DNA from 3 places in the Bacillus sp. KH172YL63 genome. Region 3 is predicted to be linked to each of the others. Evidence: riboswitches for the same ligand, from Rfam matches in the RefSeq annotation. Region 3 holds a riboswitch; each other region holds the start of a gene.
The links. Region 3 has a riboswitch for S-adenosylmethionine ahead of KH172YL63_RS18365 (methionine ABC transporter ATP-binding protein). Riboswitches for the same ligand answer to the same signal wherever they lie in the genome.

Region 1 (7,326 bases), 320 kb from region 3:
AAAGAAGAGAACGGTGAGGTGGTTGCATATGCCCGGCTTCTACCTGCAGGCGTTTCATACACAGAACCGTCCATAGGAAGAGTCCTCGTGAAGGAAGCCTATCGTGGAAAAGGTTTCGCAAGCGAGTTAATGACAAGAGGATTGGCTTTCATCCATGATGAGTGGGGGGAACAAACGGTGAAGATCCAGGCGCAGGAATATTTGCGGGCGTTCTATGAATCGTTTGGATTCAGGGCGGTAACGGAAACCTATCTGGATGATGGGATTCCGCATATTGATATGGTGTTGAAGAATTATTGAAGCCACGGGGACAGGTACCGTGGCTTGGTTTTTGAGAGCATGGGGACGGTTCTGTTGCTTCTCTATGAAAGGTGTTCCCCCTTGTTCACATTGGTTCATTCTGTTGAATGACAAGAAGCACAAGAACCGTCCCCGTGCTCACCTTTTTGGCTATTTTTCAAAAAAGGGCTTTACATATAAAAGAATATATTATTCTTCCATCATCATACTCTTTATTTTTATGTTGGCTATATTTAACGTGAGACAGGAGGATTTTTTTCAAATAATCGACCAGATCCTGATTCTCATAGTTCAAAACGGATTAACGTTTACTGCTTATTATATATATTAGAGGGTTGATTTTGAAGTAAAGTACAGGAGGGTTAAGGATGCTTTTACAATCTGTCCAAACTATCTTACATGATAGTTTAAGCCACATTTTTGAACATATTATTCCGGCTAATCCACTTTGTAAAATCTGGTAACATCTATAAAATATAACTAGAGTTATAAAAAATGTCGAATATACAAATATATTGGAGTATCCTGCTTAATAGTCCGCCCTGACAAGTGTACATACATAAAAATCCAAATTGTTCATAGATTTACATAATGTTACATTGTATAGGACTTTTATCCGCGGTAATTAGTCTAATATTTTACATAAGGGAGGTCATTCATGATGAAATTAGTTAAAGAAGAGCAAGTGAAAAAGATTCAAGAGATCTGCATGGACGATGGAGCTGCTCCAATTAAATAATGACATGCATACTAGCAAAAAGGCTAAAGAGGCAGATTCCTGCCTCTTTCGTTTGTTAAGGGGGATAAGATGAATAGAACGGATTTACGTGAAGCACAGTTAAAGCTTATGAAGGCAACAGTGAATGAAAGAGATTTTAAGGAAGTTCGAGAAGCAGATCATCGTTCCCTGTTCTATGGTTTACATATTGAGGGGTTTAATAGGTTCAGATCCTTTACCATAAACAGCAGGACAAGAAGATTTGTAACTGTACTGCCTAAAACGCTAGAATATTTAGGGGCTTCAAGATTCACAGAACTCATGACCGGTTATTTTTCAGCAAACGAATTTAAAGGGCAATCTGTAGAAGCTGATCTGAGCGCATTTTATACATATCTTACATCTTCTCAACTAGATGAGAAATTAATTCAATATACCCATTATGAAATTGAAAAATACAAAGTAGCCAGTACCCCAAAATCTTCCAGTGTTCTTAAAATGGATTATTCTTTTCCGTATGAAGCAGAAATGTTTCAGGATGAGTTTGATTCTACTTACTTTTTATTTGTACAGCCTCATTATTTAGAGAGTACAAAAATATATGAAATCACAAGTGACATTTACCAATGGCTAAAAGAGATTGCAGATACAAATGACCCTTCCGTAGACTATTTGATTTATTCTCCGAAAGAAGAGTCCAGAAAGATTGAATATATAGAGAACGCTGAACTTATCATCCAGATGAACATACCTAATCTTCTTATTAGAAAGGCAGAATCATATGAAACACACTAAAATTGTGAATCTCCTCGTTGCGCTAAGTACGATTAATAGCTTTGGATCCGCATTGACATGGACCGGCCTTCCGATCCTGGCCTTTTACCTGACAGGTTCCCCTTTATTTACCAGTTTCTTATTTATCACCAGCTCCATAGCAAGGATCGTCACAACCTTCTTTGGTGGATATTACGTAGACAAATACAAGAAAATCACGATTATGATCCTGTGCATCATTGGATCAATCTTTACCTTTTCCTTCCTTTTCCTGGCCATTCAGCAAGAACTGTTCTATCTACTTGTTCCCCTTATGGTACTCAATGGGTTATTTGGCTCAGCCAATGCTTTAGCACAGAACATCTGGATGAATAAGTTAATTGAAGGGGATAACTTAGTCAAGCACATTAGTGCCAGAAATTCTTGGTTCTTGTCTGCAAAAACACTTGGGTTTGGTCTTGGGCCGGTATTTTTCAAACTCTTTGCGGCCAATGCATTGCTTTTCGATTTAGCTACATATGTTATTAGTTTGGGAATCGTCCTTTTTATTCAGAAATCTTACGTGAAAGATGAAACGATCGATACAGTGAGCGATAGAAATCCAACTAAAATATTGCATAATCTGAAGGAATCTTTTATCAGTGTCTGGAAGAGTAAAACATTATCCGAGTTAAGTATATTAGAGACGATCAATGGTATGATTACCCCGATTATTATAAGCGTTTCTGTATTCGTGTTAGATTTAAGGTACGATGCAAGTACAGCCGTATTCTCAGGGTTCTGGATCATTGGAGGCATCGGATCGATCCTTGCCAACATGCTTTTATCAAAAGTGGATGTTTACAAGTGGTCAAAGTTACAGCTCCTCATCACTTCAAACGCCCTCATTGTCGGGGGATTAATCATGATGACTGCATCGCCCGTTCCAATCTTTTATTTGATCGGCTTTTCATTATTTACATTCGGGACCCCGATCATCAATAATCTGTTACGGGCTGAAATATTCATTAAAGCCCCTAACCATATGAAAGCCAAATACAAATCCATTACCATTGCTCTAAGCGACCTTAGTAAACTAATCTTTATACCGATTTCTTACTTGATCATAGATGAATTCGGAGTTGTATCTTTCTTGATCATCTTTACCATACTCTCCCTTTTCCGGGTGAACTATTCATTTAAAATTCTCTTATCAAATGAGAAAACGATTCGTGAAGAAGGTGACTCCATTGCATAGTTTAAGGGGGGTAGGAATAAGCTACCGAAATGAATTTGCAGATCAACTGGACGATTTAAAGGAAATGGTGGATTTCTTAGAAATATCACCTGAATTGTTTTATCATCCAAGTACGAATGAAGAACTTTCCAGGCTGAAAAGGGACTTTACCCTGGTGGCTCATAGTTTGTCTTTATCTATGGCTACATTCGAAGATATCAATGAAAGGAAATTGGATAGGCTGATAGAGCTGAGTAACGAGATCAATGCCCCCTTTATTACGGATCACCTTGCCGTTAGCAGTGTGGGGGAATATTCTTTGACTGACTTTATTCCATCCTTCTTTATAGACGAATCCATCCATTTACTTAAAGACAAAGCGCGTCACTTTCACCACCATGTTGGCAGGCAACTTTATCTGGAAAATATCACATACCAATTCAACTGGCCCAATAATGTTTATAGTGAATGTGAGTTCTGGGTCAGATTATTAAACGAAACAGAGATAGGTATGTTGTTGGATGTTTCTAATCTCTATGTAAATTCAGTCAATCACGATTATGATCCTTATCAATTCTTTGATGCTCTACCAAAGGAAAAGATTAACCACTTGCATATTGCCGGTTTCACAGAAATGGATGGTATTCTCATCGATTCACATGCTGAGCCTGTTCATGAAGAAGTCTGGAGATTACTGGAATATATTCTGGAGAATGCCCCTGTACATACGATTAACCTTGAAAGAGATATGAATCTTGAAGGAACCAAAGATGTAAAAGAAGATTTAAAAAGATTAAAACAAATGTTTCAAGCCAATTATATTCTATAGTTTATGTGTGCCTGATCCTTATGAGGACAGGCGTCTTTTTTGTATGGTAAGTAGTTGAACCTTTCGTAAAATGAAGCAGGTAAACACGCAAAAATGGATGAACCATGATTTTGCACGCCTGCATTACGTCAAAGTGTATGGAAGCACGGGAACCGTCCCCGTGCTTGTGCTTCTTTGTTGTATAGTATAATAAGAAAAACCAAAACAAATAAAAGTATCTAAGAGTAATAGCTTACAAATCTTCACCACATCCCCCCACTAACCATCAATTCACAAAGGAGACACCAACCATGGAATCAATCGTAAGCAGGGTCCTTGATCAGATGGATCTGCAGCTGTTGGATTTGCTGCAAAAGGACGGGAATTTGAGCAATCTCCAATTATCGAAGCGGGTCAATTTGTCCGCACCGGCCGTGCATGCTCGGATCAAGCGGCTGGAGACGGAAGGGTATATCAAGAAGCAGGTAGCGATACTGAATCATGAGAAGCTTGGATTTGATTTGTTGTGCTTTGTGTTCATGAGTACGAATGAGCACCGGACGGAGAAGCTGGAAGCGTTGGAGGAGACATTGGAAGCGATGAAAGAGGTGCTGGAATGTCACTGTCTGACCGGCGAATACGATTATCTCCTGAAGGTTGCCTGCAAGGATCGGAAGGGGCTCGAGCTCTTTATCAGGCGGCTGAATGAAATGGGGATCACGAAGATCCAGACGAGCCTGGCGCTCCGGGAGATCAAGGATTCGACGGTGCTGCCGATACATGGGGAATAACTTATAATAAAGGTGTTGTGTATGAATAAATTGAGAATAGCCTGGATTATACCCAATGTGCTGCTTTACATTGCTTTTATCTTTTTACTATTTTTTATAACCGGAAATGATAATGGTTTGAAAGAAATCAACGCATTGAACATATATGTCGTTCTTACTATATTGATATTTGCAGTAGCGGTATTTGGCAGTATAAGGATTGCCAAGTGGATGAGAGAAGGGAAACTTTGATTGGACATACCCTTTCTATACCAAATAATTTAGTGTACGATAAAAAAATATTCTACAAATAGCAATCTTGCACAGGAGGAGGATTTCACCATGTCACATATCATCAATGCAGCAGCGGATTTCTTCTGGCAGCATGATATTTATTTCCGGATTGTGGTGAGTGCGGTCCTGGGGTTCGTGATCGGATGGGACCGGACGTCGAAAAATAAGCCTGCCGGGTTAAAGACGTATACGTATGTGGCGGTGGCCTGTACGTTGATCACGATCGTTTCGATTGAAGGGGCGGAAATGCTCAGTCAGCCGGACAGCGGGAAGATGATGGATCCTTTCCGGCTTGCGGCTCAAATTGTTTCAGGGCTCGGTTTCTTAGGTGCAGGTGTGATCCTGAAAGACGGCCTGCGGGTAAAAGGACTCACTTCCGCTGCGATGATTTTCTACGTAGGTGGAGTCGGCATCGGGATTGGGGCAGGCTTTTACGGGATCGTCATCTTCGCGACCCTGATCACGTTCATCACAACGAGGATCGGGAACATTTTCGAAGGCCGGGAAATGACGACCGTGCGGCTGCCGAAGATGGGGAAGAAAAAAGAGGAAGAGAAGGATGAGGAGTAGGCTCGAGGCCTGTTCTCTCCACTCTGTATTGCGGCAAAACTGACCTGGGACTGAGGTCAGTTTTTTTAGTTTTTTATGAAATATTCAAAAAACATTGTTGACAAAACAATGGAAATTCTATACCATTACCCTAATGCTTAAACGCATCATAACATTAATTAAATAAAGCGATATCTTCTTATCCAGAGAGGTGGAGGGACTGGCCCTGTGATACCTCGGCAACGGGTTCTTATGAATACCGTGCCAATTCCATCAAGTCATGTGACTTGAAAGATGAGAAGAGCGGGACATCTACATATTTGTGCCTCTCTTCTTATGAAGGGGGGCACTTTTTATTTGGCCGGAAGCACAAGTAAGAGGGATACATAGCGAAAGGAGAAGGTCCTGTATGATCAGAGTTCAGAATGTTACGAAAGTATTCGAGACGAAGGATGGCCCGTTCAATGCTTTGAAGAATGTTTCCTTCGAGGTGAAAAAGGGAGAGATTTATGGCGTGATCGGGTTCAGCGGGGCGGGTAAGAGCACGCTTGTCCGCTGTCTCAATTTTTTAGAGAAACCTTCATCGGGTGATATTTTCATAGAGGGGCGCAGCCTGAAGGATCAGTCGGCGATTGATCTGAGGAAGGAGCGGCACCGGATCGGGATGATTTTTCAGCATTTCAATCTGTTTCAGTCCCGGACGGTGGCAGGGAATATCGCCTATCCTCTGAAACTTGCAAAGTGGCCGAAAGAAAGAATCAGTGAAAGGGTCAAGGAGCTGCTCGCGTTTGTCGGACTTGAAGATAAAGCGAAGCATTATCCCGACGAGCTGTCAGGCGGTCAGAAGCAGAGGGTGGGGATTGCAAGGGCCCTCGCGACCTCGCCATCGATTCTCCTCTGCGATGAAGCCACATCCGCACTGGATCCCCAGACGACCGAATCAATTTTGAATCTATTAAAAAGAATCAACGGGGAGTATGGGATTACAATCGTGATGATCACCCACGAAATGGGGGTCATCCGGGAAATCTGTGATAAGGTCGCGGTGATGGAAAATGGAGAAATCGTGGAAGAGGGAAGCGTGTTCGATATCTTTTCCAACCCGCAGACCTCGACGACGAAAAACTTTGTGAAAAGTGTCATGAATGATCAGCTGCCGGCATCGGTTCTCGACAAATTGAATGACAGCAAGGAAGGGCGCATCTGCCGCCTCATTTTCAAAGGAGATTCAACGGGCCTGCCGATCCTTTCTGAGACGGCAAAAGCATTCAACGCCCACATCAATGTATTATTCGGGCAGATCACAGAACTCCAGGGTCAGCCGTTCGGGAATCTCATCGTCCAGATCATCGGCAGCAGGAGCGAAACGGAAGAAATCCTGGATTATTGGAGAAACAGATTATTCGTAAGCGAGGTGGAGAAGCGTGCAAGTTAATTGGGAATTGTTTTGGCCAAAGATTATTGAAGCGACATGGGATACGGTGGCGATGGTGTCATTTTCCCTTCTGTTCGCCACACTCATCGGCCTTCCCCTCGGCATCATCGTCGTGGTGACGAGAAAGGGACACTTGCTTGAAAACAAAGCCGTCTTTTCCGTATTGAGCAGCATCATCAACGTGTTCCGGTCAATCCCGTTCATCATCCTGATGGTCGCGATCATCCCGTTTACCCGGTTGGTCGTCGGCACATCGATCGGAACGGCAGCCGCCGTAGTGCCGCTTGTCGTGTTTGCGGCGCCGTATATTGCAAGACTCGTAGAAAGTTCGCTCCTTGAAGTGGAACCGGGTGTCATCGAAGCGGCCGAGTCCATGGGGGCCGGGCCGTGGCAGATCATCTTCGGGATCCTCATTCCGGAAGCATTGAGTACGCTGGTCCTGAATATCACAATCGCAACAAT
Region 2 (7,326 bases), 150 kb from region 3:
TGAATGCACGACCATTAAGTGGTCGACCAGGCCATCCGGTTCACGGGTATTTCCGTCCCCGTCAAGATCATAGCGGTCTTCCTGATCATAATCAGACAAGTCTACATCAGGGTCATTTGCCGCTGCCTCAAGGGCTTCTTTAATAAGACCGCGTGCGTCCATATCATTGTCCCCTCTTGCAGGATCATTTCCTCCGTATGCTGCTGCAGGTTTGGAAGCCTCATACCAGCCGGCTACCTCTCCTTCGACAGAATATGCACCGTTTGTCTGCTGCTCATAAAATTGTTTCATCGAAATGAGGTTTTCACCGTTTGGACCGGTATATCCGTTCTCTCCGAATACCATGTCCTGATAATGCTCTTTCGTATAATCCTTGTAGTACATATCCGACTCTTCCTCAGTAATGGAATTATGAGGATAATCCGGGAACTCCATGAGCAATACGAGGACTTTATCGGTTCTTACTTCTCCGTTGTACTCCTCTTCCTCAACAGGATCTAGGTTCCTTCTCTTTCCTTTGAACTTATGACCCCTCTTATGTTTTTGGATATCTTTTCTGATTTTCTCTTTTTCTTCCTTTAGTTCGCCGTCATCTTCCAGCTCTTTCAAGCCTTCTGATTTCTCCTTCAAAAACTTTTGTACTGCTTTTTCAGCTTGTCCTGCGGAAGCATTTTTGGATAACTTACCACTCTTCTGTAACATTTCGATCAGCTTTTCTTCATTCGCGATCGCTAAGTCGAAAGGACCCTCTCCATGTGAATGAGTATTTTTCACCGTCGGCTTCGCTAACACATTTTCCGGTACTGTGGTCGAAGCCGCTGCAGGTACGGTGAACGCTCCCACGCTCAAAGCGGCTGCCATCGCCATCGATAACACTTTGCGAGATTTCAAACCTATTCCCCCTTAAATATGTACTAATTTTCAACATTAGTTACAATATACTCCGGTATTCAGAAAAGTAAATATATTCAGATATCAATTGAATATAAAGACTTACAAATTTCTCTGAAATTAGATATTTAGGAGGGTTTTTCGATGAATTCCGACTGGGTCTTTCATCACTAACTTCCTGATTTCGTGGTTGAAAAATGTATAAAAATGGTACTTACTCTGTTTATAAATGCTACAAAAAGAGGGACGGACCTCGAAAATTATTTCGAAGGTCCGTCCCTCTTTTGTACGTTTATTTAGGATGTTTTTTTGCGGTTTCTCCATTTTCGGTATATTTTCCCGTTCAGGAAGAAGAATCTGGTGATCCAGCCGGCTTCTCCGATGAATTGTTTGGAGAAGGATTGTACTTTGGGCTGGGTGGTGGCTTTATTGTCGGACAGGTAGACGCCTATGAGCCCTTTGTTGATGAGGCGGTGAAAGTGGGCATGGGGAAGCTGATGGGTATGCTCGTCCGCTTTATGAAGAAAATGAAGGAGCCGTTCTTTCAGGTGCTCATCATTTTCATAGTAAAAGCAGAAGTTCAAATCCCCTTCCTCATGATCCTCATCCTGATCGATGAAATAATCAAGCAGGATATGAAGTCCTTGAATATACGGGAAATAGCCCTGTTTGATCTTCTCCGTATACGAAGGCTGAAAGTCGTTCCTTGATGCATAAGACACTAAGCAGAAGATGCCGAGTGTGGAACCTGAACAGGCGGAGAACTCGTACCAGTCCATGTCGGGAAGGTTCTTCCGGTGGGTTTCAAACCAGCTTTTCAGCCTTCCCACCCTTTCTTCTTTGATCACATGCTTATGTATCTGCAAGTCGCAGTAGTATTCGCATAGCTGAAGCAGGTCGGGCCGTATGCTGTCGTAGTGCTCCAATGATCCCAGGACGGATTGACAGGTGAGCACCAGGTCTTTCAGGTAACCTCCGTCATCCTGGTCTGTCCTTAATGCATAGTAATTGACCGGCACAGCGCCTACTGTCAGGGCGTCTTTCATCGATTGATGAAGGAGGGCGAAATCATCCGGATCGAGTGATACACTGCGATCGCATAAATTATCAAGATAATCACTGATTGTCTGATAAGCGACGATGAAACGGATCGTGTCTGCTTTTTTACCGAGTGAAAGCAGAGAAAGGATCGACCCTCCTTCACAATGGAACGTCTTATGCTCGATACTCGCAAGTGCCTGATGTCTCAGCTCTTCATTCGGAATGGCTTCCGCTTTTTGCTTCCAGGCATCTAGCTCCCTGTGCACAATCGGAAAAACCGTACGGTATATCTTTGTCATCAAGGAAAAGGGATCATTCGGAATCGCCAATACGTCCACCTCTTTTACAAAATATAACCCAGCGCCTTCAGCCGGCTTTCTATGAATGTTTTAGAGTACTCAAAGATTTCTTCTCTTTCCGGTTCATTATAAATTTCATGATAGCATTTTGGCCATTCTTTGTAATGCATTTCGGATAAAGAAAGTTCATTGAACCATTTCTTCACCGCTTTTTTATCAACGATCTTATCATCCCCGGCCTGTAGGACAAGAAGGGGTACGTCGGGCATTTTTTCAAGGTTCATAAACGCCAGTTTTATCGCTTGGGAGAGTTCCCTGTACCAGCGGACTGACACCTTGGTGATGTAGAGCGAATCATTGCTGTCGATTTCACGTACGTCAGCGTTTCTTGTCGCCATATCAATCGTAAGTCCCGATGGAAATTTCACCATGGGTGCGATTTTATTAAGTCCGTGGGACAAAAGCTCAATTGGTTTGCTCGGTTTCGTGACAAGTCCGAGACACGGGGAAGACAGGACAACACCTGCCAGGTTCACATGGGATTCCTGCAGCATCCTGACGGCGATGAGCCCCCCCATGCTGTGACCGATCATAAACACTGGCAGATCGAATTGATAGGCTGCCTGCACCCAGTCCTTCACTTCTATAATATAGTCATCAAAGGCATCGATATGTCCCCTCTGACTGCGGGATGTCATCCCCTGACCGGGAAGATCCCCCATGATGACGTGAAATCCTGCTGAACGCCACATTTCAATGAGCCAGCCGTACCGGCCATGATGTTCCATTGCTCCATGAATGATGACGATGACTGCCTTTGCCTCTTGATCTGATTCCCATTTCCACATGGCAAATCCTCCTTTGTAGTTCTCTATATGATTGAATTCTGCTACCATTATTATAATAAATAATATTGAAAGGGGTAGTGAAAAATGCTTTATCCATACTATGATAAAAAACCGGTCATCGCTGAGTCTGCCTATATCGCCGATCACGTGACCATTACCGGTGATGTGGAAATCGGTGAAGAGTCCAGTATTTGGTTCAACACTGTGATCAGGGGGGATGTCGCTCCGACTAAAATCGGCAATAAGGTGAATATCCAGGATAACTCGGTCCTTCATCAGAGCCCAAACAACCCTCTCATCCTTGAAGATCAAGTGACGGTTGGCCATGGCGTGATCCTACATAGCTGCAAGATCCGGAAAAAGGCTTTGATCGGTATGGGATCGATCATTCTCGATAACGCCGAAATCGGTGAAGGAGCTTTCATCGGGGCCGGAAGCCTTGTCCCTCAAGGGAAAGTCATCCCGCCCAACACGCTCGCCTTCGGTCGCCCGGCCAAAGTCGTAAGGGAGCTGAATGAGCATGATATAAGTGAAATGACGCGCATTTCACGGGAGTATGCGGAAAAAGGGCAATATTATAAGAACATCGAACCGATTTAACTTCCTATACTTGGGATACCCTTTCCTTCATGGAATTACTCATGGAATATTTACAAAGAAGAAGGTTCCTTTTTTCATCCCAACATCAAAAAGACCAACACCAGAAAAGTGTTGGTCTTTTTTGTCTTCTCTATTCGCCTAACGCTGCTGCTTTTAACGCTTCAGCTTTGTTTGTACGCTCCCAAGGAAGATCGATGTCGTTACGGCCAAAGTGTCCGTAAGCAGCTGTCTGCTTGTAGATCGGACGACGAAGGTCTAACATTCTGATGATTCCTGCAGGACGAAGGTCAAAGTTGTTGCTGACAACGTCGATCAGGACGTCTTCAGATACTTTTCCTGTTCCAAACGTATCAACTGAAATCGATACTGGTTTAGCAACACCGATTGCATACGCAAGTTGAACTTCACATTTGTCGGCAAGTCCCGCTGCTACGATGTTCTTTGCAACATAACGTGCTGCATACGCTGCTGAACGGTCAACTTTCGTAGCATCCTTACCGGAGAATGCACCGCCACCGTGACGGGCATATCCGCCGTAAGTGTCAACGATGATCTTACGGCCAGTCAATCCTGCATCACCTTGTGGTCCACCGATAACGAAGCGGCCAGTCGGGTTGATGAAGTATTTTGTATTTTCGTCGATCAATTCGCCAGGTACAACCGGATCGATAACATATTCTTTCAGGTTACGCTGAATTTGCTCAAGCGTCACTTCCGGGTGATGCTGAGTAGAGATAACGATCGTGTCGATGCGGACCGGTTTATCGTTTTCATCATATTCAACTGTTACTTGTGTTTTTCCATCTGGACGAAGGTAAGGAAGGATTTCTTCTTTACGCACTTCTGTCAGACGACGGGAAATTTTGTGTGCAAGGGAAATCGGAAGAGGCATAAGCTCTTTCGTTTCGTTACAAGCGAATCCAAACATCAATCCTTGGTCACCTGCACCGATTGCATCGATTTCTTCTTCAGACATTTGACCTTCACGTGCTTCAAGTGCCTGGTCAACACCTTGAGCGATATCTGCAGATTGCTCATCGATTGATGTCAGCACTGCACATGTTTCAGCATCAAAGCCATATTTCGCACGTGTATAGCCGATTTCACGGATTGTTTCACGAACGATTTTTGGAATATCGACATACGTGTTAGTAGTGATTTCACCAGCAACAAGCACAAGACCCGTTGTAACGGATGTTTCACATGCCACACGGGCATTCGGATCATTTGTAAGAATTGCATCAAGAATTGAATCAGAAATTTGGTCACAAATTTTATCTGGATGTCCTTCGGTTACGGACTCAGATGTAAACAGACGACGTTTAGTTGACATCAAGGTTCCTCCTTAAGCGTAGTTGTCAGATATCCATCCGACAAAACATTAAACAGATACGGTACTCATTCCCTAAGTAGTATGAAGTAAACACGTTTTTTTTATAAAAAAATCGTGGTTTATGTGCGTTTGGTCCACTATAAACAGAAAAAAACCTTCCCCATTCAGCATCAGAGGAAAGGTTTCAGATCATAGCCGCGCCTTTTCTCTCTTATCGTTCAAGGTTCTTTAACCTTGCCTCAGTTTAGCACCTTCGCTTAATCAGATCTGTTTCAAACAGAAAAGATCCATTTACTATTTAGCAGGTTGCTGGGTTTCATAGGGTCTGCTCCCTCCACCAGCTCAGGATAAGAGTATCCGTTCAAGGAACAATGATAACGGTTAGGACAAAGGGTGTCAACTTTTTTTCCGCTGACAGGTTTAACCAAGCTTCAGCCTATTTTGCATCGCTTCAAATACGAGTGAAACACCCTATTTCCACCTTGAGGCTAAACATTCGGACGAACTCTACATATATATAAGAAGAAACCCCGTTTGCCCGTATGAAAAATGTGACAAATTGGAAACACCATATAAAATTACTCAAATAGTATAGACTAATGATCCAATTGTGTTATACTATTTTTGTGAAGAAAGCGAGATCATTAAATTTATATAAAGGAAGGGTTCGAATGAATTCAGTGAGCATGTCTAATGAATTAATGGAATTACTTAACGGTCAAAATATTCAGGAACAATTATCTGTTTCTCAACTAGTTGAAAAAGTCCTTCAGCGAAATGAAGGCGTTTTAACATCATCAGGGGCAGTCAGAGCAGAAACTGGTAAATACACAGGACGCTCTCCTAAGGATAAATTCATTGTAGAAGAACCATCCACCAAGGATAAGATTGAGTGGGGTTCAGTCAATCAACCGATCTCCCCGGAATCCTTCGATAAATTATATACGAAAGTCATTGAATACTTAAAGGAAAAAGAAGAAGTCTTCTCTTTCAAAGGGTTTGCAGGAGCAGATCCGAAACATAGATTACCAATCCAGGTGATCAACGAACTCGCCTGGCATAACCTTTTTGCCCACCAACTCTTCATCCGCCCGACTGAAGACGAGCTGAAGGATCACCTCTCTGAATTCACTGTCGTGTCGGCACCGAATTTCAAAGCAGATCCTGCTGTGGACGGTACACATTCGGAAACTTTCATCATTGTATCATTTGAAAGAAGAATCGTGTTGATCGGTGGAACGGAATATGCTGGAGAGATGAAGAAATCGATCTTCTCTGTCATGAACTATGTGCTTCCTGAATCCGACATCCTTTCCATGCACTGCTCATCGAACGTTGGCCGCGAAGGTGATGTGGCTCTGTTCTTCGGCCTGTCAGGCACAGGAAAAACGACCCTTTCTGCTGATTCAAACCGCCGTTTAATCGGGGACGATGAACACGGCTGGTCACCGAATGGCGTCTTCAACATTGAAGGCGGTTGCTACGCAAAATGCATCGGGCTCACCCGTGAAAAAGAGCCGCAGATCTTTGATGCGATCCGTTTCGGTTCGGTGCTTGAAAACGTCGTGCTTGACGACCATTCACGCATAGCTGATTACGAAGATAATTCCCTGACTGAAAACACACGTGCTGCGTACCCCCTTCAAGCGATGGAAAATATCGTGGAACCAAGTATCGCAGGACACCCTAATACAATCGTCTTCCTGACTGCGGATGCTTTCGGCGTACTGCCTCCGATCAGCAAGCTGACGAAAGAACAGGCGATGTACCACTTCCTGAGCGGATATACATCAAAGCTGGCAGGTACGGAACGTGGCATCACTTCGCCGCAAGCAACGTTCTCGACATGCTTCGGATCTCCATTCCTGCCGCTTCCGGCAACGCGCTATGCAGAGATGCTCGGCAAAAAGATCGATGAGCATAATGCCCAGGTCTTCCTTGTGAACACAGGATGGACCGGCGGTGAGTACGGAGTCGGTAACCGTATGAAATTACCATACACCCGTGCCATGATCCAAGCTGCCCTTGAAGGAGAATTGACAAATGTAGAAACGGTGAAAGATGACATCTTCGGCTTAAATATCCCTGTCCACGTCCCTGGGGTTCCTGATGAAGTCCTTCAACCGAAGAAAACATGGTCAAATGAAACCGCCTATGAAACAAAAGCGAGAGAACTTGCTCACAAATTCAACGAGAATTTTAAAAAATTCTCCAACGTCCCTTCAGACATCCAGCAACAAGGCGGACCATCCGTAAAATAATGAACAAACTGAAAGGTCCGTCCCTCATTCACGAGGGACGGACCTTCTTCATG
Region 3 (7,326 bases):
AAGAATACAATTCTTTAATCATTCTCAATTTATTCTCATTACAATCTTATAACAAATAAAAGCTATTATCAACTTTTTCAGGATATCCATATCGTGCTAATCTGAGATGAGCTGCCTCTTCTATTGTCCGCCTAAACCGGCGGAAAAATGTAGCGTGACGTCAAACCAATATTTATCGCCTGTGCAGACTTCAGGGGGGCATATTCTTCGTCTTCCTGAAAGACCGAACCCATTCACTTTAACACACGAATACCGATTCATTAAAAAAACCAGTGCATCTGCTACACTGGTTTCTCTTTTCTTCCTTATTATATATTAGCATGCACTTTACGATCAAATGCAGCAATCATTCTGCGGCTTTCCTTATAGTCCTGCTCTCTTTTCTTCTCTACTTGCATCCTGACATCATGCTTTCGTTTGTACACCTCATAACCAATCCCATGGGCTCCATGCATAGCTTTTTCCATTTCACTTGTGTACGAGATACTCTCAAGAGAGTCGATAATGAATCATTCCTTTCAGGTTTTTAATTACTTTACAACTATACTACCCCCACGTTCACAAGACAAAACCGGTTTTTCTCCATTTTTTCTTGTATTCTTCTCTCCTTGGTGTCACCGGGGGTCTACCTATAAGTTTTCACAAAATTCCGCCATTATACTGCCAAATAATAGCGTGTCGGTGTAAATTTATGAATTTACATACATGTTTATTAGTTTCAGGCGGGTACACTTCTCTCTGCGGTGAGCCCTGATTGTTTCGATTTCCAGCCGAGGTATCCTGGGACCGGATTGAGAACACTTGGGTAAGAAGATAAGCGGTTAAGGTAACAATGTTTACGAAAACAGTCATAAAAAAACCAGAAGCTGATCGAACAGCGTCCTGGTTTTTTTCGTGACTATTGCTTCAATTGATTCAAATCCTGTATCGATTGCTGGACGAGTGTGACAGCCTGGCTCATGGCTGCTCCGCCACCGAATGCAGCTGTCACCCCGATTGCTTCAAGGATTTCCTCTTCAGAGCATCCTTGATCGAGACATCCCTTTGTGTGATAGATGATACAGTATTCATCCTGTGAGTAGAGGCTGATGCCCAATGCAATCAACTGCTTATCTTTTTTGGAAAGCACACCTTCCCTGAAACAGTGTTCAGTGAATGTATTGTAATGCTCTGCCAGCTCAGGCATCTTTTCAGTGAAGACCCCAAGTCCCATTTTATAATCAAGCAGTGCTGCTTCTGTCGTATTTCTCGGTTCCATCTGCATCTCTTTCATCTCCAATTCAAAAAATGATTCATCCAAAATAGTATGAGCCAGTCATGAATTGAATATGTGGGCAAAAAGAAATCCGAACGAATTCACTTCAAGGAGAATTCGTTCGGATTATGTCCGGCTAAATGAAAGCCGCTGCTTCTCGTTATTCCGATACCGGGACTACCGCGCCGTCCCACTCTTCATTGATAAATTCCTGGATTTCTTTCGAACGGAGTGCTTTTACCAATGCTTTCACTTCTTCTTTGTTTTCATCGCCTTTATTAACAGCAATCACGTTTACATATGGGGAGTTGCTGTCCTCGATGGCAATGGAATCTTCAAGAGGTTTCAATCCTGCATCAATTGCATAGTTGGAATTGATTACGACTGCGTCGCCTTCTTCATTTTCATACATTTGTGGCAGCAGTGCCGCTTCGTATTCATAATCAAACTTCAGGTTTCGTGGGTTATCTTTAATATCTTCAAGCTGTGCCTGTGTATTTTCCACTCCATCCTTTAACGTGATGAGACCTTTTTTCTCAAGGAGTGTAAGGATGCGCCCATGGTCAGACACAGAGTTACTCATCAAGATCGTCGCCCCTTCAGGAAGGTCTTCAAGTGATTTGTATTTCTTTGAATACACACCGATTGGCTCGATGTGGATGCCACCAGCATTGACGAAGTCATAGTCATTATCCTTCATTTGAAGATCCATGTAAGGCGTCGTTTGGAAATAGTTCGCATCCAGATCACCATTATCCAGGTCTTTATTCGGAAGGATATAGTCCTGATACGTTTCAATCTGTAAGTCGATACCCTCTTCTTCCAGGATCGGTTTTACTTTTTCAAGGATTTCGGCATGGGGTACATTCGAAGCCCCTACCACTAATTCTTTTTCATCACCATCGCCGGATCCTGAATCACTCCCGCATGCTGCCAGTCCAAAAATACTTGTTGCTGCAATAACTCCTGCTAACCATTTTTTCATTTGATATTCTCTCCTTTATCGTTTGTCTAATTTATTTGTAAAGAAATCACCCAGAATTTGAATGGCAAACACGACAAGCAGAATCATGATCGTCGCTGCCAATGTCACATCTTCCCTGCTGCGCTGGAATCCATCGAGGTAAGCAAGGTTACCGAGACCTCCAGCCCCGATCACACCTGCCATTGCCGTGTAACCGACAAGGGCGATCGCCGTAACCGTAATTCCTGATATCAATGCCGGAAGTGATTCGGGTATGAGGACTTTCCATATGATCGTGCTCGTTTTCGCCCCCATTGCTTTTGCTGCTTCGATGACACCTTTATTCACTTCACGCAGTGCAATCTCGACCATACGGGCATAGAATGGGGCTGCCCCGATGATCAGTGCCGGCAGTGCCGCGTTTGCCCCCCTGATCGTATCGAGTAAAAATTTGGTGAAAGGAATCAATAATACGATCAGGATGATGAAGGGAATCGAGCGAAACACATTCACCACTGCACTCGTCACCGTATAGGTGAGCTTATTCTCCCACAGATTCTCCTTGGAAGTGAGAAAGAGAAGTATTCCCAGAATCAAGCCTAGTACAAATGTAATCACTACCGACATGCCTGTCATATAGAGGGTTTCAAGGGTAGCTTCCCACATCTTTTCCCAATCTACATTCGGAAACAGATTTTCAATCATCCTTCAAGCACCTCCACTTTTACCAACTGCTGCTCGACAAAGGCAACCGCTTCTTGAATCGTCTCACCGTCTCCATCCAAGTGGACAAACAATGTGCCGTACGCTCCTTTTTGCGTCTGGGAAATCTGGCCCTGGATGATATTGACGTCAAGGTCGAACCTCCTGATTAAGCTAGTAATGAGCGGTTGTTCAGTCGATTCACCGACGAATGTGAATTTCAGCACCTTTCCGTTTGGATACTGTTCCAATAAGTGCTCGACCGTTTCTTCCGTTTCCTCTCTTTGGGAAACTTCTTGAACAAATCGCTTGGTCACATTCTCTTTCGGGTTGCGGAACACATCGAGAACATCACCGATTTCCACCACTTTCCCCTGTTCCATGACAGCGACCCGGTGACAGATCTTTTGGATCACATGCATTTCATGAGTGATCAATACGATTGTCAGCCCCAGCCTCTTATTAATATCCACGAGTAAATCCAGGATTGAATCTGTCGTTTGGGGATCCAATGCGGAAGTCGCTTCATCGCAAAGCAGGACGTTGGGGTTATTGGCCAGTGACCTTGCAATCCCGACCCTCTGTTTCTGCCCGCCGCTCAGCTGTGAAGGATACGCATCGCCTCTCCCTTCCAAACCGACCAGCTCCAATAATTCTTTGGCCCTTTTCTTCCTGTCTTTCTTCGATACACCGGCTATTTCCAAAGGAAACTGGATGTTTTCCAATACAGTCCGTGACCATAGAAGATTGAAGTGCTGAAAGATCATCCCGATCGACTGCCTCGCTTCCCGCAGTTCCCTTCCTTTTATCTCTGATATCTTCTGCCCATTCACGTCCACGATTCCTTCCGTTGGGACCTCGAGGCCATTGAGCATACGGATCAATGTACTTTTACCCGCTCCGCTGTAGCCGATCACCCCAAAGATTTCACCTTGTGCCACGTTGATGTTTACACCATCAACAGCTGAAATCGGTCCGGATTTGGATGGATAGATTTTTTTCACATCAGAAATTGAAATCATGCTGCCTGCCACCTTCTTTCTAAGTAAAACGACCTTTTTAATCAGGATTATATGTGCACCCCTAGTGCTAAGTGATCACTAGCTTTTCCTGTAACGAATAAAAAATGCCTTCCTGCGATAAGCAGAAAGGCATAATCATATAGGACTATCCTTTCTCTCATCTTTCAAAGCACTGCTTTGAGTGAATTGGCACCATTTCAATTTGCATTGACGGTTGCCGGGCTTCATAGGGCACGTCCCTCCACCTCTCTAAATAAGAGTAAAGTATCGATTATTTAATTATTATGATTGGTTAAAGACTCTGAAAATTTGCTACAAGAGAGATTCTATCATCGGTTGTAGAAGTGTGTCAATTCTTTTTCTTTCATTTTTTTATACTTCAATGGATTCCTTCATTTTGGAACGCGTGAGCCAAAGGACCGATTCAACGAAAAGCAGCGGGCGGTAGCCGCCTTTTACCGAGAGCATTCCTGCTTCGATCAATTGCGATAATCGGTCTTCACCCGAAAATAAAGAGACGATGTGATTTTGCTCGCCTTCAATGATAAAATGCGCTTCTTCACACTGTTCTTCTACAGTACATCCCCTGCTTGAAATCGATATGCCATATGTTTCTTCCCTGCACTGAAATTGAAGGATAAACGGATGATCAGGAAATAAAAATTGTAAATGATAGCGGGACTGACACTGATCTACTAATTCCTCTAAATATTTGCGCATAAATACCCTCCCAGGAATCGTCTATACAGATGATTTCCACTTATCGCCAGCAAATCCTGCCACCCATTCTCGACAGTTTTTGAACAGTAGTGTCATATTTGTCGAACAATAAGAATCCGGCTTACAACCAGTCAAAACCTGCTATCTTTCGCACCATTTCCCGAGAAATATGTCTGCGTATGTAGAACGAAAATCTGGGCAAATAAAAAAAGACCTTCTTGAAAAGGTCTCTCCCCCATTAATCAACGGCAATTTTATTGAGGCTTTCATATAAGAATGGGACAGACTGAAAGGCGTAAATCCTTTCTTTCTCGGTACCATCTTTAAATAATATCAAGCATGGAACACTTTCGACGGATTGCTTCTTTGCAAATTCGGGCAGGTAGTTCAAGTTGGCTTTCGTAAAGTGGAAGGATTGTGGAAGCTTCTCCACGACTTCCATCATTTTGCCTGCAACCTGGCACGTCCCGCACATCGGGGTGTACAGGTAGACCGCTTCCAATGCATGTTCTTCAATCCGATCGCACAATGCTTCTGTAGAGCTAACCTCAATCAAAACTAGATCATCCTTTTTCCAAGATATTCTTTATGCACATCGATATTCGCACCAATCAGCACAGAGGCAAGGTGGTACTCCGGTGCTGCTGCCACTTCCTTATACATACGGTCGATGTACAGATGCCCCGCTTCAGGGAATTCACGCTTGAACTGCTTTCGTAATTTCTCTCCGGCATCATCGGCATCGACAAGGATATATACATCCCTTTCAAACAGCTCATCGATGAGTTCGTCCATTTTCGTTATACTGATTGTTCCATTTGTACAAATGATTTCAATCGGTTCTTTAATGATGTCCTTTACTTTTCGCTTGTCAGTTGTACCTTCCACAATGATTACTTTTTCATCAAGTTCCATCATGATCATCACCTTATCTTTCAGAAATAAGATTAGGATAGTATATTCAAATAACAAGAGATGATGTCCACTTTCTACTTTTATTTTCTCATGTTTATAAAAAAAAGCGCAAGCCCCATGCTCATGTGATGGGGAATAGACAAGTGATGCCAGTCCCCTCCTAAAGGAGAACCGGCACCATATGGCTTTTAACACCAGCCGCCTTCATCACAATCTGTATACCTTGCATCCCGTCCTTCGGTGGCAGTGTAGCTTTGGTAAATCTTATTTTCCTTCGCCTCAAAGTTCGGTTCCATCGTTAAGCCCTCAAGAGACAATAGCATCTTGCCCACCGGCTGATCATCAAGAAATAATGTGACTTCTCCGTTATTCAACCGGCCTGTCACGCGGCTCGTGACATCTACCTGTTTCGGTTCTAACGCCATATAGGGTCATCCTTTCTATATTGAAGCTGGATCGATATAAAAACTGTTGCCTGTGGTGATTCGACAACAACGTTTATCCCTATCATGCCCCAAAAGAAAAACAAAACACCTTGAGGAATCCTCAAGGTGTTCAGGAAGAATATTAGCCTTCATTGATCATTTCATCATACTGTTCAGCAGTCATAAGCTTGTCTACTTCTCCAGCATCTGAAGGTTCAACAACGATCATCCATGCCTTTTCGTAAGGTGACTCGTTCACGAACTCAGGGCTGTCAGACAGCTCTTCATTCACTTCCACCACTTTACCAGATACAGGTGCATACAGTTCAGAAACAGTCTTAACCGATTCCACGCTGCCGAATGGTTCGCCTGCTTTGATCTCATCTCCCGCTTCAGGAAGCTCAACAAATACGATATCGCCCAGCTCAGACTGTGCAAAAGCTGTGATTCCTACGCGTACATTTTCCCCTTCGGCCTTGACCCACTCATGTTCTTCTGAAAAACGAAGTTCTTTCGGTGAACTCATTCTCTATCCCTCCAAATGCTAGTTATACAACCTAATATTGACACACTTTTCACTGTAAAAGCAAGAAAACTAAGTGTGAATATTGAAACTTTCCCCTTGTCTGTGAACGGGCCTGTCTCACTTCCACATTTCTGCAAACGTTTCTTCCTTGAATCCTACTGATACCTTGTTTCCATCTGTTGTGAGTGGACGTTTGATCAGCATTCCGTCAGAAGAAAGAATATCCAGCAATTCATCATCGCTTGCCGAATTCACTTTATCTTTTAAGCCAAGTTCACGGTATTTCTTCCCGCTCGTATTAAAAAATTTCTTCAGCGGGAGTCCGCTTTTTTCATATAAGCTTTTGAGCTCATCCTTTGAGGGAGGATTCTCGACGATATGTATTTCATTCATTTCAACATTGTGATCTTCAAGCCACTTTTTCGCTTTCCTGCACGTCCCGCATTTCGGATAAGAATAAAAAGTCAACGACATCATTACACCACCTTTCATTAATGCCTGGAGGGGCTGCCCATCCTAACACATTCACTTCTTAATATTCGCCAATCATCGCATATATCCTTCATTCACACTGTGCTTCCACAGTTTCAACCAGCTCTTTCAAAAGAGAGGTCGCATCCTTCAATGCCAGGGAATAAAACCGCTGTGTGCCCTTCTGTTCCAGCGATACCAACTGCTGCTCCCTTAAAATTTTCAAATGATGGGAAACAGCCGGACGCGATAATGTAAGGTTTTCGGTAATCTGATTCACCGTAAGTGGCTCCTGCCCGGCGAGAAGCAGGATGATATCCTGTCGA

Region 1: linked by a shared signal. The riboswitch ahead of KH172YL63_RS16655 (methionine ABC transporter ATP-binding protein) and the one ahead of KH172YL63_RS18365 (methionine ABC transporter ATP-binding protein) in region 3 are both predicted to bind S-adenosylmethionine.
Region 2: linked by a shared signal. The riboswitch ahead of metK (methionine adenosyltransferase) and the one ahead of KH172YL63_RS18365 (methionine ABC transporter ATP-binding protein) in region 3 are both predicted to bind S-adenosylmethionine.

The regions. Positions count from the first base shown of each region.
Region 1 is NZ_AP022842.1:3,255,687-3,263,012, reverse strand. It holds gene KH172YL63_RS16690 (GNAT family N-acetyltransferase) at 1-300, shown strand, start outside; gene KH172YL63_RS16685 (hypothetical protein) at 1,109-1,813, shown strand; gene KH172YL63_RS16680 (MFS transporter) at 1,800-3,029, shown strand; gene KH172YL63_RS16675 (multinuclear nonheme iron-dependent oxidase) at 3,004-3,837, shown strand; gene KH172YL63_RS16670 (Lrp/AsnC family transcriptional regulator) at 4,128-4,607, shown strand; gene KH172YL63_RS16665 (hypothetical protein) at 4,629-4,838, shown strand; gene KH172YL63_RS16660 (MgtC/SapB family protein) at 4,929-5,450, shown strand; SAM riboswitch class I at 5,626-5,730, shown strand; gene KH172YL63_RS16655 (methionine ABC transporter ATP-binding protein) at 5,839-6,864, shown strand; gene KH172YL63_RS16650 (methionine ABC transporter permease) at 6,872-7,326, shown strand, end outside.
Region 2 is NZ_AP022842.1:3,422,082-3,429,407, forward strand. It holds gene KH172YL63_RS17470 (immune inhibitor A domain-containing protein) at 1-891, opposite strand, end outside; gene KH172YL63_RS17475 (tetraprenyl-beta-curcumene synthase family protein) at 1,188-2,261, opposite strand; gene KH172YL63_RS17480 (alpha/beta fold hydrolase) at 2,276-3,079, opposite strand; gene KH172YL63_RS17485 (gamma carbonic anhydrase) at 3,164-3,679, shown strand; gene metK (methionine adenosyltransferase) at 3,810-5,012, opposite strand; SAM riboswitch class I at 5,221-5,366, opposite strand; gene pckA (phosphoenolpyruvate carboxykinase (ATP)) at 5,684-7,273, shown strand.
Region 3 is NZ_AP022842.1:3,577,018-3,584,343, forward strand. It holds gene KH172YL63_RS18350 (carboxymuconolactone decarboxylase family protein) at 899-1,264, opposite strand; gene KH172YL63_RS18355 (MetQ/NlpA family ABC transporter substrate-binding protein) at 1,416-2,240, opposite strand; gene KH172YL63_RS18360 (methionine ABC transporter permease) at 2,256-2,924, opposite strand; gene KH172YL63_RS18365 (methionine ABC transporter ATP-binding protein) at 2,921-3,943, opposite strand; SAM riboswitch class I at 4,098-4,203, opposite strand; gene KH172YL63_RS18370 (SCP2 sterol-binding domain-containing protein) at 4,316-4,663, opposite strand; gene KH172YL63_RS18375 (thioredoxin family protein) at 4,902-5,216, opposite strand; gene KH172YL63_RS18380 (toprim domain-containing protein) at 5,222-5,578, opposite strand; gene KH172YL63_RS18385 (YusG family protein) at 5,767-6,003, opposite strand; gene gcvH (glycine cleavage system protein GcvH) at 6,146-6,529, opposite strand; gene KH172YL63_RS18395 (arsenate reductase family protein) at 6,647-7,003, opposite strand; gene KH172YL63_RS18400 (ArsR/SmtB family transcription factor) at 7,092-7,326, opposite strand, start outside.